DNA from 2 places in the Brachybacterium sp. NBEC-018 genome. Region 1 is predicted to be linked to the other one. Evidence: predicted binding sites of a transcription regulator. Region 1 holds the regulator's gene; the other holds the start of a gene.
What was found. Region 1 encodes LexA, which represses DNA repair genes until DNA is damaged. Its sites were predicted from a motif close to TCGAACANNTGTTCGA; they were not measured.

Region 1 (7,464 bases):
CATCCAGGTCGAGGGGAACCTCGAGAGCATCCAGGCGTCCCAGCACGCCTCCACCCATCAGAACCGCTCCGAGCGGGACTCCTTCATGGCGCTGTACGAGGACCGCCTCGCGCTGCTGCGCTCGGTGTCCCACGGCGTGGTCTTCGGGCGGCTCGACACCGAGGAGGACGCCCGGCGGTACATCGGCCGCATCGGCCTGTTCACCGCGGAGCGCGAGCAGATGCTCGTGGACTGGCGGGCGCCCGCCGCCGCCCCCTTCTACCAGGCCACCAGCGCCGACCGGCAGGGGGTGCGCCTGCGGCGCCACCTCATCAGCCGCGGCCGCACAATCACCGGCCTGGAGGACGACGTCCTGGACCCAACGGTGCTCGCCGAGGGGGACGACGTGGTCCTCCAGGGCGAGGGCGCCCTGCTCGCCGCGGTCTCCGAGCGCCGCACCGGACGCATGGGCGACATCGTCGCGACCATCCAGGCCGAGCAGGACCGCATCATCCGCTCCGAGAACCGTGGCGTGCTCGTGGTCCAGGGCGGGCCGGGCACCGGCAAGACCGCCGTGGCGCTCCACCGCGCGGCCTACCTGCTCTACACCCACCGCCGCCGTCTCGAGCACACGGGCGTGCTGATCATGGCCCCCACCCAGGGGTTCCTCCGCTACATCGAGCGCGTGCTGCCGAGCCTCGGCGAGTCCGGCGTCGTGATGACCACGCCGGGGACCCTGTACCCCGGCGTCGAGACGACGCTGCACGATCCGGACCCCGTCGCCCGCATCAAGGGCCACGCCGACATGGCCGAGCTGCTCTCCCGTGCGGTCAAGCAGCGCCAGCGCATCCCCGCGGAGGACGTGCGCCTGCGCATCGACGGGACCGAGCTCGTGCTCAGCCGGGACGACGTGCGCGGCGCCCGGCGCGAGGCACGCTCGGGGCACAAGCCCCACAACGCCGCGCGCGCGGTCTTCGTGCGCGCCGCGCTCAACCGGCTCGTCACCCGCTACGAGAAGGCGCTCGCCGCCGAGGGGCGCACCGTGGTCCCCGAGGACCGCGGCGACCTCCTCTCCGATCTGCGGAGCGATCCCGACGTGCGCCGGGCGCTGAACCTGGCCTGGCTCCCCTACTCGCCGCAGGGCTTCCTGCGGATCCTGCTCTCGCGGCCCGACCGCCTGCAGGAGGCCGCCCCGCGCTCTCTCGCCGACCACGTGCATCTCCTCGTGCGCGGCAAGGACGAGCCCTGGACCGTCGAGGACGTGCCGCTGCTCGACGAGGTCGCCGAGCTCCTCGGGGAGGACTCCGCGCCCGACGAGGCCCGCGCCCAGGAGGCCGCCTCCCGGCGTGCGGCGGACGTCGAGTACGCCCGGCGCGTGCTCGAGAACGTGGACAGCTCGGGGATCGTGCGCGCTGAGGACCTCGCCGACCAGGTCACGCGGGTCCGCGACGGGCGCTCCCTCGCCGAGCGCGCCTCCTCCGAGCGCTCGTGGACCTACGGCCACGTCGTGGTCGACGAGGCGCAGGAGCACTCCCCCATGAGCTGGCGCGCCCTCATGCGCCGCTGCCCGACGAAGTCGTTCACCGTCGTGGGCGACGTCGCGCAGACCTCCTCCGCGGGCGGGACCTCCTCGTGGTCCGCCGCGCTCTCCCCGTACGTGCAGGACCGTCTCCAGGTCGAGAACCTCACGGTCAACTACCGCACGCCGGCCCGGATCATGGAGCGGGCCCTCGCCATGGCGGCCGCGCACGATCTGCCGGTCACGACGGTGAGCTCGGTGCGCGAGGGCGCGAGCGACCCGGAGATCCTCAGGGTGGGAACGGACGAGCTCGCCGCGGGCGCCGCCCGGGCGGTCCTGTCCTGGCGCGACGGCCGGACCGGCCGGACCGCGGTGATCACGGCCCCGGAGCGGATCGGCGAGGTGGCCCGCGCGCTCCAGGAGCACGGCGCGGTGTCCGGACAGGGACGGATCGGGCTGGGATCCTCCGGTGTCGACGACGAGATCGCGGTGATGAGCGCTCAGGACGCGAAGGGCCTCGAGTTCGACGCGGTCGTCGTCGTGGAGCCGGCGGAGCTCGTGGAGCAGCACGGCGCCGGGGACCTCTATGTCGCGATGACCCGGCCCACGACCCATCTGGGCGTGGTGCACGCCCGGGACCTGCCGGAGGGCGTCGGCGGCTGAGCCTCCTGCGCCCTGTGCCCCCACGGTGCCCGGCGTCCCGCGGCCCGGGGCGGGCGGGAGGCTCCGCTCGGGGCGGGTCCACGGACAGAGATCGGCGGCCGTGGCTTCCCCTCCACGACCGCCGATCAGATGTGCGCCGCGCGAGCGCACGGGGGCTATCTTACGCACACCCTGGGAGTCTCCTGACCACTATCCACCACCTGGTGGACGAGTCTCAGGACGAGGCCGGACCTTCGTCGCGAAGCCGACGGATCGCCGCCTCGAAGTCGTCGAGGGACTCGAACCCCTGGTACACGCTCGCGAAGCGGAGGTAGGCCACGAGGTCCAGCTCCTGGAGCGGCTGCAGGATCGCGAGCCCGACGCCGTGGGCGTCGATCTCCGCCTGGCCCGATCCGCGGATGTCCTCCTCGACGCGTTGCGCGAGGACGGCGAGCTGATCGTCGGAGACGGGACGGCCCTGGCAGGCCTTGCGCACGCCGGAGATGACCTTCGCGCGGCTGAAGGGCTCGCTCACCCCGGATCGCTTGAGCACGGAGAGCGAGGCCGTCTCCGTGGTGGAGAACCGGCGGGAGCACTGGGGGCACTGGCGCCGGCGCCGGATCGTGCCGCCGTCGTCGGACGTGCGCGAGTCGACGACCCTCGAATCGGGATGGCGGCAGTACGGGCAGTGCATCGGGCCAGGGTACCTGGCCCGGGGGATCAGCGCCCGGCGGGATCCGCGGCCGGCAGCACGATCTCCTGGCCCTGCGTGAGGCGCGGGGTGGGGAGCTCGTTGAGCGCGCGGACCTCGGTGACGAAGTCGGCGTCGCTCATGCCCTCGGGGGCGTAGAGATCGGCGTAGGACCAGAGGTCGTCGCCGGCGGCGACGGTGACCGTCCGCTCGCCGTCGGCCCCGTCACCCGCGAGGGCGGAGGGGACGTCGAGGACGAGCAGGGCGAGGGCGGCGACGGCCAGCCCGAGGAGGAAGGCGATCGCGGTGACGAGCATGCGGCCCCGACGGGTGACCTCCAGTCGAACACCTGCACGAGCAGGGCGGGCGACGGCGGAGGCGTCACGCAGGGGAAGGGCGGTGACGGTGGCCTGACGAGTGTGCATCTTACGAACTCCTGTTCGATCGAATCTCTGTGCGACTCTAGGGCAGAGCTTCGCGACACGCAAGAGAAAACTCGAACACATGTTTGGAGTTCGCTCCCGGCCGACCTACCCTGGGTGACACGACCACCGAACCGCGAGGGTCAGACAGACGAAGCCAGGAGGACCGCCCGATGTCGCCGAGCATCCCGTCCCGACCCGCGCCGCTCCGCCGCCTGCGCGAGGAGTCGCCGTCCGAGTCCACGGCCGCGCTCTCCCGTCGCCAGCGGCTCGTGCTGGAGACCATCACCGCGTCGCTGCGCTCGCGCGGCTACCCGCCCACCATCCGGGAGATCGGCGACGCCGTGGGACTCACCTCGTCCTCCTCGGTCTCCCACCAGCTCCAGGTGCTCGAGCGCAAGGGATTCCTGCGCCGCGACCCGCGCAGCCCGCGCGCGATGGAGGTCGTCATGCCCGGGGAGGACGGCGCCCCCGAGCAGGAGGCAGATCCCTCCGAGGTCATGGCCGGCCCCTCCGTGCCCGTTCCGCTCGTGGGACGGATCGCCGCAGGCGTCCCCATCACCGCGCAGGAGCAGGTCGAGGACGTCTTCACGCTGCCCGAGCGGCTCGTCGGCGACGGCGACCTCTTCCTGCTGCAGGTGGTCGGCGAGTCGATGATCGACGCGGCGATCTGCGACGGCGACTGGGTCGTCGTCCGCTCGCAGCCCACGGCGGAGAAGGGCGAGATCGTCGCCGCGATGATCGACGGCGAGGCGACCGTCAAGACGTTCGCCCAGCGGGACGGCCACATCTGGCTCATGCCGCACAACCCGGCCTTCACGCCGATCCTCGGCGACGCCGCCGAGATCCTCGGCAAGGTCGTCGCCGTCCTCCGCGCGGTCTGAGGTCCTGCCAGGCCGGGTCGTTCCGGGCCCATGTCCTGCCGGGGCTCGGGCTCGGGCTCGGGCTCGTCCCGGCCCAGGGCCTGACGCCCCCGGGCCCTGGGACCGCCCGGCTCAGGAGGCGCTGAGCCGCCGGAGCGCGTCGACGGCGACGCGCGGGTCCTGGGTGGGCCACAGCGGAGGCATCGCCGCCCGCAGCACCTGCCCGTAGCGGGCCGTCGCCAGCCGCGGGTCGAGCACCGCGACCATGCCGCGATCCTCCTGCGTGCGGATGAGCCGGCCCGCGCCCTGCGCCATGAGCAGCGCCGCATGCTGCACGGAGACCGCCATGAAGCCGCTGCTCCCCCGCTGGTCCACGCGCTCCTGGCGCGCCGCCGTCAGCGGATCGTCCGGCCGCGGGAACGGGATGCGGTCGATCGTCACCAGGCGGCAGGCCTGCCCGGGGACGTCCACGCCCTGCCACAGGGTGAGCGTGCCGAAGAGGCTCGTGTCCGGGTCCTCACGGAAGTCCCGCACGAGATTGCCCATCGAGTCCTCCCCCTGCACACCGATGGGGAGGTCGAGCCGGGCGCGCACGTGCTCCGCGGCGAGCTCCGCGCCCCGGCGGGAGGAGAACAGGCACAGCGCACCGCCGTGCGAGGCCTCCACGAGCTCCGTCAGATGGTCGAGCATCTCGATGCTCGGCCCCTCGCGGCCCGGCCGCGGCAGATGCGCGGCCGTGTAGAGGATGCCCTGGCGGCGGTAGGCGAACGGGCTTCCGACGTCGAGACCCGCCCAGGCGCCGTGGTCCTCGCGGGAGGGGACCTCGTCCACCGCGGTGCGGGCCGCGCGCGCGAGCCCCACCTCCCCCGCGGGCGGCTCGAAGCGGCCGCCCAGGGCGAGGGTCGCGGAGGCGAGCACGGCCGTGCGGTGCTCGAGGATCGCCCCGCGCATGGCGAGCGCGACGCTCAGCGGCGCCACCTGCACGCTCGAGCGCCCGGTGACGGGCGAGTGGGAGACGGAGACGACGTCGTCCTCCGCCGGGTCCAGGAGACGCTCGCAGACGTCGATGATCTCCTGCAGGCTCGAGCGGACGGCCTTGCGCGCGCCGGCCGTGCCGACCACACCCTCGTCCCCCGCGTCCTTGGCGTCGGTGTGGGCGGTGCGGGCCTGGACCCGCAGCTGCTCGATCGCATCGGCGAGGCGCTCCGGGAGGTCCCCGATCACCCGCCCGTCGGGGACGAGCGCGAGGGCCTCGCGCAGCTCGTCGCCGGCGTCGTCGAGCGCGGTCGCGGCCATGCCCAGGCCCCGGAGGTCGCGCACGGTCCCCCGCACCATGCCGGGCACGAGCACCTCGGTGACGGCGCCGGTGACGCGGGAGGTGAGGTCGTGGGCCTCGTCGAAGACGACCACGTCGTGCTCGGGGATGATCCCGTGGCCGTCGAAGGCGTCGATCGCGAGCAGCGCATGGTTCGTGACGATGACGTCGACCTCCTTCGCGATCTCGCGGCTGCGCTCGGCGAAGCAGGAGCCGACCATCGGACAGGTCTGGCCGAGGCACTGGTTGCCCAGCACGGAGACCTGCCGCCAGGCGCGGTCGGAGACCGGGTCCTCGAGGCTGTCGCGGTCACCCGTGTCCGTCTCCTCCGCCCAGGCGCGCAGTCGCCGCACCTGGTCCCCGAGCCGTTCGCTCGCGCCGGAGGCGGGGTCCACCGCGGCCTCGGAGAAGAGGGAGCCGGGATCCTCGACGGGGTAGCCGCCGTCCATCTTGTGCCGGCACAGGTAGTTCCCGCGCCCCTTGAGCAGGGCGAAGGTGGGCGTGCGCGGGAGGTGCGGGGCGAGCGCGTCGACGATCCGCGGGAGGTCCTTGCGGATCAGCTGGGTCTGCAGCGCGATCGTCGCCGTGGAGACGACGACCGGGCGCCCCGAGGTCACCGCGTGCCGCAGGGCGGGGACGAGGTAGGCGAGGGACTTGCCGGTGCCGGTGCCCGCCTGGACGAGCAGATGGCGCTGACCCCGCATGGCCGTGTCGACGGCCTCCGCCATCGCGGACTGCCCCTCGCGGGGGCTGCCGCCGATGGCCCCGACGGCCGCCTCCATCAGGGTGGACAGGGAGGCGACGGACGCCTCGGAGGCGGGGGCTGCGGTCATCGGATCAGGGTATCCGCGCGCCCCCGCGCTCCGGCTCAGGCCGCGCCGCGCAGCTCCGCGGCGAGCGCCTCGTCGACACGGGCGTGCAGGTGGGTGCCCTCGGCGAGATGCTCCTCACCCAGCACCTCGCCCGTGTCGTGCGCCCGCGAGATCAGGTCGCCCCGCGAGTAGGGCACCACGAGGTCCACCTCGACGGCGGGACGGGGCAGGTGCTCCGCGATGAGCTCGCGCAGCTCCTCGATGCCGGCTCCCGTGCGGGCGGAGACCACCGCGGAGAGCCCCACCTGGGATCGGATCCGGGCGAGGGTCTCCGGGGCGGCGATGTCGGCCTTGTTCAGCACGACGATCTCGGGCACGTCGAAGCCCTCGATCTCGCCGAGCACGGTGCGCACGGCGCGGATCTGGCCCTCCGGGTCCGGGTGGGAGGCGTCGACGACGTGGAGCAGGAGGTCCGCGTCGCCGACCTCCTCGAGCGTCGAGCGGAAGGCCTCGATGAGCTGCGTGGGCAGGTGCCGCACGAAGCCCACCGTGTCCGCGTAGGTGTACTCGCGGCCGTCCGGGGTCCGCGTGCGCCGGACCGTCGGGTCCAGCGTCGCGAACAGCGCGTTCTCGACGAGCACGCCCGCCCCGGTGAGGCGGTTGAGCAGGGAGGACTTCCCGGCGTTGGTGTAGCCGGCGATCGCGACGGAGGGCACCTGGTTGCGGTGGCGGTCCGCGCGCTGCGCCTCGCGCCCCGGGGCCATGGCCTTGATCTCGCGGCGCAGCTTGGACATGCGGTCGCGGATGCGCCGGCGGTCCAGCTCGATCTTCGTCTCGCCGGGGCCGCGGGAGCCCATGCCCGCGCCGCCCGCGGCGACGCGCCCGCCGGCCTGACGCGACATGGAGTCGCCCCAGCCGCGCAGTCGCGGCAGCAGGTACTCGAGCTGCGCGAGCTCCACCTGCGCCTTGCCCTCGCGAGACTTGGCGTGCTGGGCGAAGATGTCGAGGATCAGCGCGGTGCGGTCCACGACCTTCACCTTGACGATGTCCTCGAGGGCACGGCGCTGGCTGGGGGCCAGCTCGCCGTCGGCGATGACCGTGTCCGCGCCGACCTCGGTGACGACCTCGGCGAGCTCGGCGGCCTTGCCGCGACCCAGGAAGGTCGCGGGATCGGGATGGGCACGGCGCTGCATGACGCCCTCGAGCACCTCGGAGCCCGCC
Region 2 (7,464 bases), 1.7 Mb from region 1:
CCGGAGGGCATCTCGCCGCCGCCGTCGCTCGGCATGCCCCCGCCGCTCGGCATCCCTCCGCCCGCGCCGCCGGTGAGGAGACCCTCGGGCAGGTTGGACCACCGCTCGGCGTCGCTCAGCGCGTAGTCCAGCAGCACGGTGGCCTGCTGGTCCTCGTCGAGGGTGTTGTAGAAGGCCTGGGCGAGCGCGGCGACGCTGCCCTCGGCGGCCTCACCGTCCGCGACGGCGGTGACCTCCGCGTCCGACGCGGTCGAGCCGGTGGCTGAATCCGACGAGTCCGAGGAGTCCGAGCAGGCGGCGAGCGCGGTGACGGAGACCGCGGCGACGGTGCCCGCCACGAACAGGCGGCGGGACGGGGCGAGAGGGGGCTTCCGTTCGTTCATGGGACGAGAGTGACATCGGGGGGACGAGCGGAGAAGGTCCGGCGGCACACCCACAGGACCTGCACAGAAGACGGAAAGCCGAGCGCCAGGGACCAGGCACGGAGCCGGCCGGGGCAGGGTGAGTGGGACTGCCTCCCGCGGTTCGAGGCGTCGAGCGCGATTGCCTGCCCGGAACACGTGACCGCGGCCACAAGGTCCCCGTAGGCTCGAGCGCATGTTCTCCTGCCTCTCGCCCGGTGCCCTCGGGCTGTCCCTCGACCACACCGACGCGGTCGACCTCGCCTCCGTCCACGGATTCGGCGGCGTCGACCCCGATCCCTCGTACTTCGCCTCCCTCCCCAGCCGCCAGGCCGTCGTCGAGCACGGCGACGCGGTGCGCGAGAAGGGGCTGCGCTGGGGGATCGCGGGCCTGCCGATCGGCCTCGACGCCCCCGCCGAGGAGTTCCGCCAGGCCCTCGCCCAGCTGCCCGACGCCCTCGACCTGCTCACCGCCGCGGGCGTGAGCGCCGTCGGCACCTGGATCCGCCCCATGCACGAGGACCGTGACCACCGCGAGAACTGGCGCCTCCATGTGGGCCGCCTCGCCCTCGTCGCCGAGCTCCTCGCGGATTCCGGCCTCCGCCTGGGCCTGGAGTACATCGGCCCCAAGACCTTCTGGTCCACCGAGCGCTTCCCTTTCATCCACGGCATCCGCGAGGCCCGTGAGCTCATCGCCGAGACGGGCGCCGGGAACGTCGGCCTCATCCTCGACAGCTACCACTGGTACACCGCCGGCGAGAGCGTCGAGGACCTCGCCGGGCTCACCGACGCCGACGTCGTCTCCGTGGACATCAACGATGCCCGCGACGACCGCGAGCGCGACGAGCAGATGGACCTCGACCGACGCCTGCCCTTCGCGACCGGCGTGATCGATCTCGACGGCTTCATGGGCGCTGTGCGTGACGCCGGTTACACCGGGCCGGTCAAGGTCGAGCCCTTCATGAAGGAGCTCGCCGAGCAGCCGATCGCGCAGGTCCTCACGGATATCCGGGAGCGCACGGACCGCGCGATCGGCGCCGTCTGAGCCCTCCGCGCCGATGTGCGCCCCGTCTCGCTGATCGTTACGGTCGACAGGCCCCCCGCCCTCCACCCCTCTCTCCCCGCTTTTCCCCACCCCCGCTCCTCGGAGGACCCATGGACCTGACGTTCAAGCTCATCGCGGTCGGGATCTACTTCCTGGCCATGCTCGCGATCGGTCTCTACGCGTACCGCAAGACCGATGACGGCGAGGACTACATGCTCGGCGGGCGCAACCTGCACCCGTTCACCGCCGCGCTCTCCGCCGGCGCCTCGGACATGTCCGGCTGGCTCATGATGGGCCTGCCCGGCGCCCTGTACCTCTCTGGTCTCGTCGAGGTCTGGATCGCGATCGGCCTCACCGTCGGCGCGGCCGTGAACTGGATCTTCGTCGCCCCCCGGCTGCGTCAGCACACGCAGATCGCGGGCAACTCGATCACGCTCCCCAGCTTCTTCGAGAACCGCCTGCGAGACCGCACGCGCCTGCTCCGCATCGCCGCGGGCCTCGTGATCCTCGTGTTCTTCGCCTTCTACGTCTCCTCCGGCATGGTCGCCGGCGGCCTCTTCTTCGAGTCCACCTTCGGCGGCTCCTACGTGGTCGGCATGCTCCTCGTGGCGGGCGTGACCATCGTCTACACCCTCTTCGGCGGGTTCCTCGGCGCGAGCTACACGGACGTCGTCCAGGGCCTGATCATGATGGTCTCGCTCATCGCCGTGCCGATCGTCGCGATGGTCGTCACCGGCGGCCCCGCGCAGATGTTCCACTCCGCCTTCGTGGAGAACCCCGAGTTCGGCTCCCTCGTCGCCGGGGCGAGCATCGTCGCGATCGTCGGCAACGTGGCCTGGGGCCTCGGCTACTTCGGTCAGCCGCACATCATCGTGCGCTTCATGGCGCTGCGCTCCGCCCGGGACGCGAAGTACGGCGCTACCGTGGGCATCGGCTGGATGGTCATCTGTGTGCTCGGCGCGATCCTCACCGCGATCGCGGGCCTCGCCTACATGCAGCAGCATCCGGACCAGTCCCTCACGGACACGAAGAACGCCGAGTCGGTGTTCCTGGACATGTCCCAGATCCTCTTCCACCCGCTCATCGCCGGGTTCCTGCTGGCCGCGGTGCTCGCCGCGATCATGTCCACGATCTCCTCGCAGCTCATCGTCACGAGCTCCGCTCTCGTCGAGGACCTGCTCGGCGCCGCCGGCAAGGCCACCTCGCCCAAGGCGAAGCTGTGGTGGGGGCGCGCGGGCGTGCTCGCCGTCTCGGTGTTCGCGCTGCTACTGGCCCTGAACCCGGATGCCTCGGTGCTCGACCTCGTGGGCTTCGCCTGGGCCGGCTTCGGCTCCGCCTTCGGCCCCGTGGTGCTGCTGAGCCTCTTCTGGCGCGGCCTCACCGCGATGGGTGCGCTCGCGAGCATGGTCAGCGGCGCCCTCGTCGCCTTCGTGTGGGGCCAGACCCCGCTCGGGACGCTGTTCGGCCTGCTGCCGGACCGCCTCTACGAGATCATCCCCGGCTTCGCCGTGGGTCTCGCCGTCGCGGTGCTCGTGAGCCTCGTGACGCCGAAGCCCCCGAAGGAGGCCATCGACGAGCTCGACCAGGCGGTCGCGGAGATCCGCGCGGGCGCCTGAGCCCTCGCCGCACCTCCGCTGCCTGGGGAGCGATCCCCACGCCCCCGACGCGCCCCGCCACCGTCCTCGGTGCCGGGGCGCGTCGGCGTCCGGGGCCCCTATCCTGCGGCCATGGACCTGCCCCAGCCCGAGGACGCCCGCCGCGCCGCCCGCCGTGCCGAGGACGCCGCCGAGGAGGTCGCCGAGCACCCCGTCTTCGAGGGCCTCGCGCGCGCCGGCTTCGTCGTCAGCGGGCTCGTGCACCTGCTCATCGGCGCGATCGCGCTGCGGATCGCGTTCGGCTCCGGCGGCGAGGCGGACCAGTCCGGGGCGCTGCGCTCCATCGCCTCCGCTCCCGGCGGCCCGGTGCTGCTCGGGGTCGGGGGAGCGGCGATGGTCGCCCTCGCCCTGTGGCACGTCGCGGAGGCCTGGTTCGGCGCCCGGGAGGCGGACGATCGCGGGGACGCCGTCCGGCACGTCGTGAAGACCCTCGGCAAGGCGATCGTCTACGCGGCGCTCGCCGTGACGACCCTGCGCTTCGCGGCGGGCGCCGCGAGCTCGAGCGAGCAGCAGACGGACTCGCTCACGGCGAGCCTCATGGCGAGCCCCGGAGGGCGCGTGCTCGTGGGCGTGGTCGCCCTCGTCATCATCGGGATCGGGATCTACCACGTCGTCGCCGGTGTGACCCGCCGCTTCGAGAAGCAGCTCGAGGGTCGACGTCACCGCACGATCTCCCGGGCCGTGACCGTGAGCGGCACCGCCGGCTATGTGGCCAAGGGGGTGGCGCTCGTGGCCGTGGGCGCGCTGTTCGGCTGGGCGGCGATCACCGCGGACCCGGACAAGGCCGGCGGTCTCGATGCCGCGCTCTCCACGATGGCGTCCCTCCCGGCCGGGACCGTGCTGCTGGTCCTCGTGGGTGGGGGTCTCATCCTCTTCGGCGTCTTCTCGATCCTGCGCTCCCGCTACGCGGACATGTGAGGGTGGCGGGAGGGGCGTTACTGCCGGCCCTTTCGGCCCTTCTTCTCCGGCGCCTGCGGCGCGGCGGCCGACGGTGCATCCAGAAAATCGCGTACATCATGTACATCTTGCACTGCCCGAGAATCGTGATCGGTGCGGATGGTGTCTTCTTCTTTCCTGGGGATTAGCGTCGTCCCGACGATGGGTGGGTTCGGGTAGGTGTCCGCGCAGGTCGTGTCGCCGATCGTTCCTCCCCAGTGCAGGGTTGTCCACATTCTCCGGCAGTTCTCGACGAACCCTGGTGATCGTCGATCGTCTGTTCTAAAATGAGGGGAACGTGACGGGCGGGAATCGCTGGCGAGTCCCCGCCCCTCCGCATGCAGATTCCGGTCCGATGCAGGGAGGTGGTGGGTGATGTCGACGCTCTCGCACGAGCCCGCGCCGCGCGGCGAGAAGACCCCGCCGCCGCCCGCTCCCACGCCCGCGCTCCTCCCTGAGGGGGCGGCTGCCGTCCGCGCGCGCCGGCCGGGGGAGCCGGAGCAGGCGCTCCCGCGCGTCCTCCGGGGAACGGTGAAGGGCCGGAGCGCGGTGACGGCGGGGACCATCGCCGGTCTCGCGCTCTTGGAGGAGGAGTCCGAGGATGCCGTGCTCCTCCGTCGGCTCCTGGACCGGCGGCGCACCGTGCTCGCGGCGCTCTACGTCGCGGAGCTGCGGGACCTCGCCGCCCTGTGGGACGAGAAGGCGGGGGAGGAGGACGGCGACGTGAACGCGGCGGCGGTGGGGATGGTGCTGCGCTCCAGGATCGGCCGCGCCACGACCCGTCAGCGCGATGCCTTTGTCGGCGTCACCGACCTGCCCCGCTGTCTCGGCGAGGTCGAGACCGGCGCGCTCCCCACGGAATGGTTCGACCACGTCCTGCGCTCGGTCCGGGATCTGACCGCCGAGCAGCGGCACCTGGTGGACGAGCAGGTCGCGGGCTGGCAGCTGGACTCCCTGTCCCCGGACCGTTTCTGGACCCTGCTGCGCACGCTCGTGCTCTGGTTCGGCCGCACCGCAGCGGACGGCTCCCCCGAGTCGAAGCGGGACGTGCGGATCGACGTGAACGCCGATGCGACCGCGTGCCTGAGCGTGACGGGGCCGATCCCCGAGATCCTGGGCCTCGGCCGTCGCCTGGACGTGGCGGCCCGCGCGGTGCAGGACGCGCAGCGCCGCGCCCTCGAGCGGATCGCCGCCGGGGCGCAGGACGTCGAGATCCCCTGGGACGTGGACGGCGACCTCGCCGCCGCGGGGCGGCACATGACGCTCGGCGCGATCCGCTACCTCCTCCTCACCCGCTCGACGATCGACACGGCCGGGGTGCCGGTGCCGCGGATGCCTCTGCGGCTGAACCTCGTCGTCCCCGTCCTGTCCCTCCTCGGCGTGAGCGACGCGCCGGGCACACTCGACGGCACGATCCCGGTCCCCGCCGAGATGGCGCGCGCCCTGTGCGGGGACGCGCCGGTCTGGCACCGCGTGCTGACCGATCCGATCAGCGGGGAGTTCCTGCCCGTCGCGGCGCAGCAGTACCGGCCCTCGCGGGCGATGCTCGAGCACGTGAGGCTCGTCGACACGGTCTGCGCGGTCCCCGGCTGCACCCGCACCCTCGTCGACGCGGGGGAGGTCGACCACATCGAGGAGTTCGACCACCTCCACCCCCGCCGGGGCGGTCCCACCGCCCCGGAGAACCTCCACGGCCTGTGTCGGCGGCACCATGCGGCGAAGACGCGGGGCCGGCTCGACCCCGAGCGCACGGACGGCGGCCGCTCCACCCGCTGGTCCGTCGACGGGACCGCCTGGAGCGAGGTCACCACGAACCGGGACCTCGTCACCGCGACCCTCGCCGCCGAGTACCAGCGGCTCTGGGACCTCCACCTGGATGAGAAGCGGTACGCCCCGGTGTGGGAGCGCATGGAGCGCGAGTGCTGCTTCCCCACTCCCGAGGAGGACGCGATGTGGCAGCGCTGGCACGCCTTCCACGAGGAGCACTACGCGACCTGGGACGGTCCGCCCGGCGTCGACCCGCCACCACCGGAGTTCCCCGAGTTCCAGGACCCACCCTTCTGACCGGATGCACGGATGCGCGGGAATGCGCCGTGGGTCAGGCGCGCCGGCGCGCCCGGTGCTCGCGCGGGCTCACCCCGTGCCGGGCGCGGAACCGCCGCGAGAAGTACAGCGGGTCCTCGTAGCCCACGCGCCTCGCGATCCGGGCGACCGCATCCGGGGTGAGCTCGAGCAGGTGCGCGGCGAGCTCGAGGCGCTGCGCCTCCACGTACGCGGCGGGCGCCGACCCCACCTGCGCGGAGAACAGGTGCGAGAACCGCGAGGGGGACAGGTGCGCCACCTCGGCGAGCCGGCGCAGCGAGAGGTCCTCCGCGAGGTGCGCGTCGACGTGCTCGAGCACGCGCAGCAGGCGCTCGTCGATCCGGTGCCGGCGCGGGTTCTGCGTGTCGTACCAGAGCAGCGCCGCCTCGAGCCCGTTCAGCGCGAACAGCTCCGGGCACCCCACCTCGAGGCGCGTCGCCCGCGCGGCGGAGCGCAGCGAGGGCAGCACGCGCGCCTCGACCTCCGCCCCGAGCGTGATGAGACCCGTCCCCGGCGCGGCCTCCGGCCAGTCCAGGAGCGCCGTCCAGCTCGCCGGCGGATGGACGTGGGCATACAGCAGGCGCCAGCGCCCGGCCACGGGATCCGTGCCGTAGTCGTGGACGGTGCCCGGCGCGATCAGCGCCGCCGAACCCGGCCCCAGACGCAGCGGCAGGCCGGCCGACGGGCGCAGCAGCCCTGCCCCGGCGACGGTGTGCAGCAGCAGCCAGTCCTGCGTGCCCCGCGAGCGGCGCACGTGGTACCCGGCGCCCTCGTCGTGCTCCCCGGCGACGACCCGGCCGAACTCCGGCGGAGGCACCTCGACAGCAGGCGCCTGGGGCCGAGCAGCAGGATCGTCCATGTCCCCACCCTCCGATCACCTGGTCGCCGACGGTCGCCATGACAAGACTCGCACCATGACGACGCTCTCCGACAGCCCCTCCACCACCCCGGCCCCCGACGTCGACCTCCTGATCGTCGACGCGGCCGGCCTCGACCCCGCCGTCCTCGCCGAGGCCTACGAGCGCAGCGGCGCCGTGCACCTGCGCGGCGTGCTCGACGCCCAGGAGATCGCCGAGCTGCGGGAGACCTACACGCGGCACATCGAGGAGGACGGCACCGGCGGCGCCTTCCACGAGACCCCCGAGGACGACCCCCTCCACGCCTATCCCCGCATGATCCAGCCGCACCGCGACGACCACGCCCCCGGCCGCCTCGCCCGGAAGTGGCTGCTCGAGCGGCGCGTCATGGGCCGCGTCGAGGAGGCCGTCGGCCCCGTCTGGGCCGCGCAGTCGATGTTCTACTTCAAGCCCCCGGGCGCCCGCGGCCAGGCCATGCACCAGGACAA

Region 2: NLU66_RS04970 (HNH endonuclease signature motif containing protein) is a predicted target of LexA. The motif match lies at 4,307-4,322, and genes of this name have one in related genera.

What each region holds. Positions count from the first base shown of each region.
Region 1 is NZ_CP100650.1:3,246,132-3,253,595, forward strand. It holds gene NLU66_RS14735 (HelD family protein) at 1-2,161, shown strand, start outside; gene nrdR (transcriptional regulator NrdR) at 2,376-2,834, opposite strand; gene NLU66_RS14745 (peptidoglycan-binding protein LysM) at 2,861-3,148, opposite strand; gene lexA (transcriptional repressor LexA) at 3,427-4,137, shown strand; gene NLU66_RS14755 (ATP-dependent DNA helicase) at 4,249-6,264, opposite strand; gene hflX (GTPase HflX) at 6,300-7,464, opposite strand, start outside.
Region 2 is NZ_CP100650.1:1,112,610-1,120,073, forward strand. It holds gene NLU66_RS04950 (DUF3500 domain-containing protein) at 1-383, opposite strand, end outside; gene NLU66_RS04955 (sugar phosphate isomerase/epimerase family protein) at 598-1,446, shown strand; gene putP (sodium/proline symporter PutP) at 1,557-3,062, shown strand; gene NLU66_RS04965 (DUF1206 domain-containing protein) at 3,174-4,019, shown strand; gene NLU66_RS04970 (HNH endonuclease signature motif containing protein) at 4,413-6,101, shown strand; gene NLU66_RS04975 (helix-turn-helix domain-containing protein) at 6,136-6,978, opposite strand; gene NLU66_RS04980 (phytanoyl-CoA dioxygenase family protein) at 7,034-7,464, shown strand, end outside.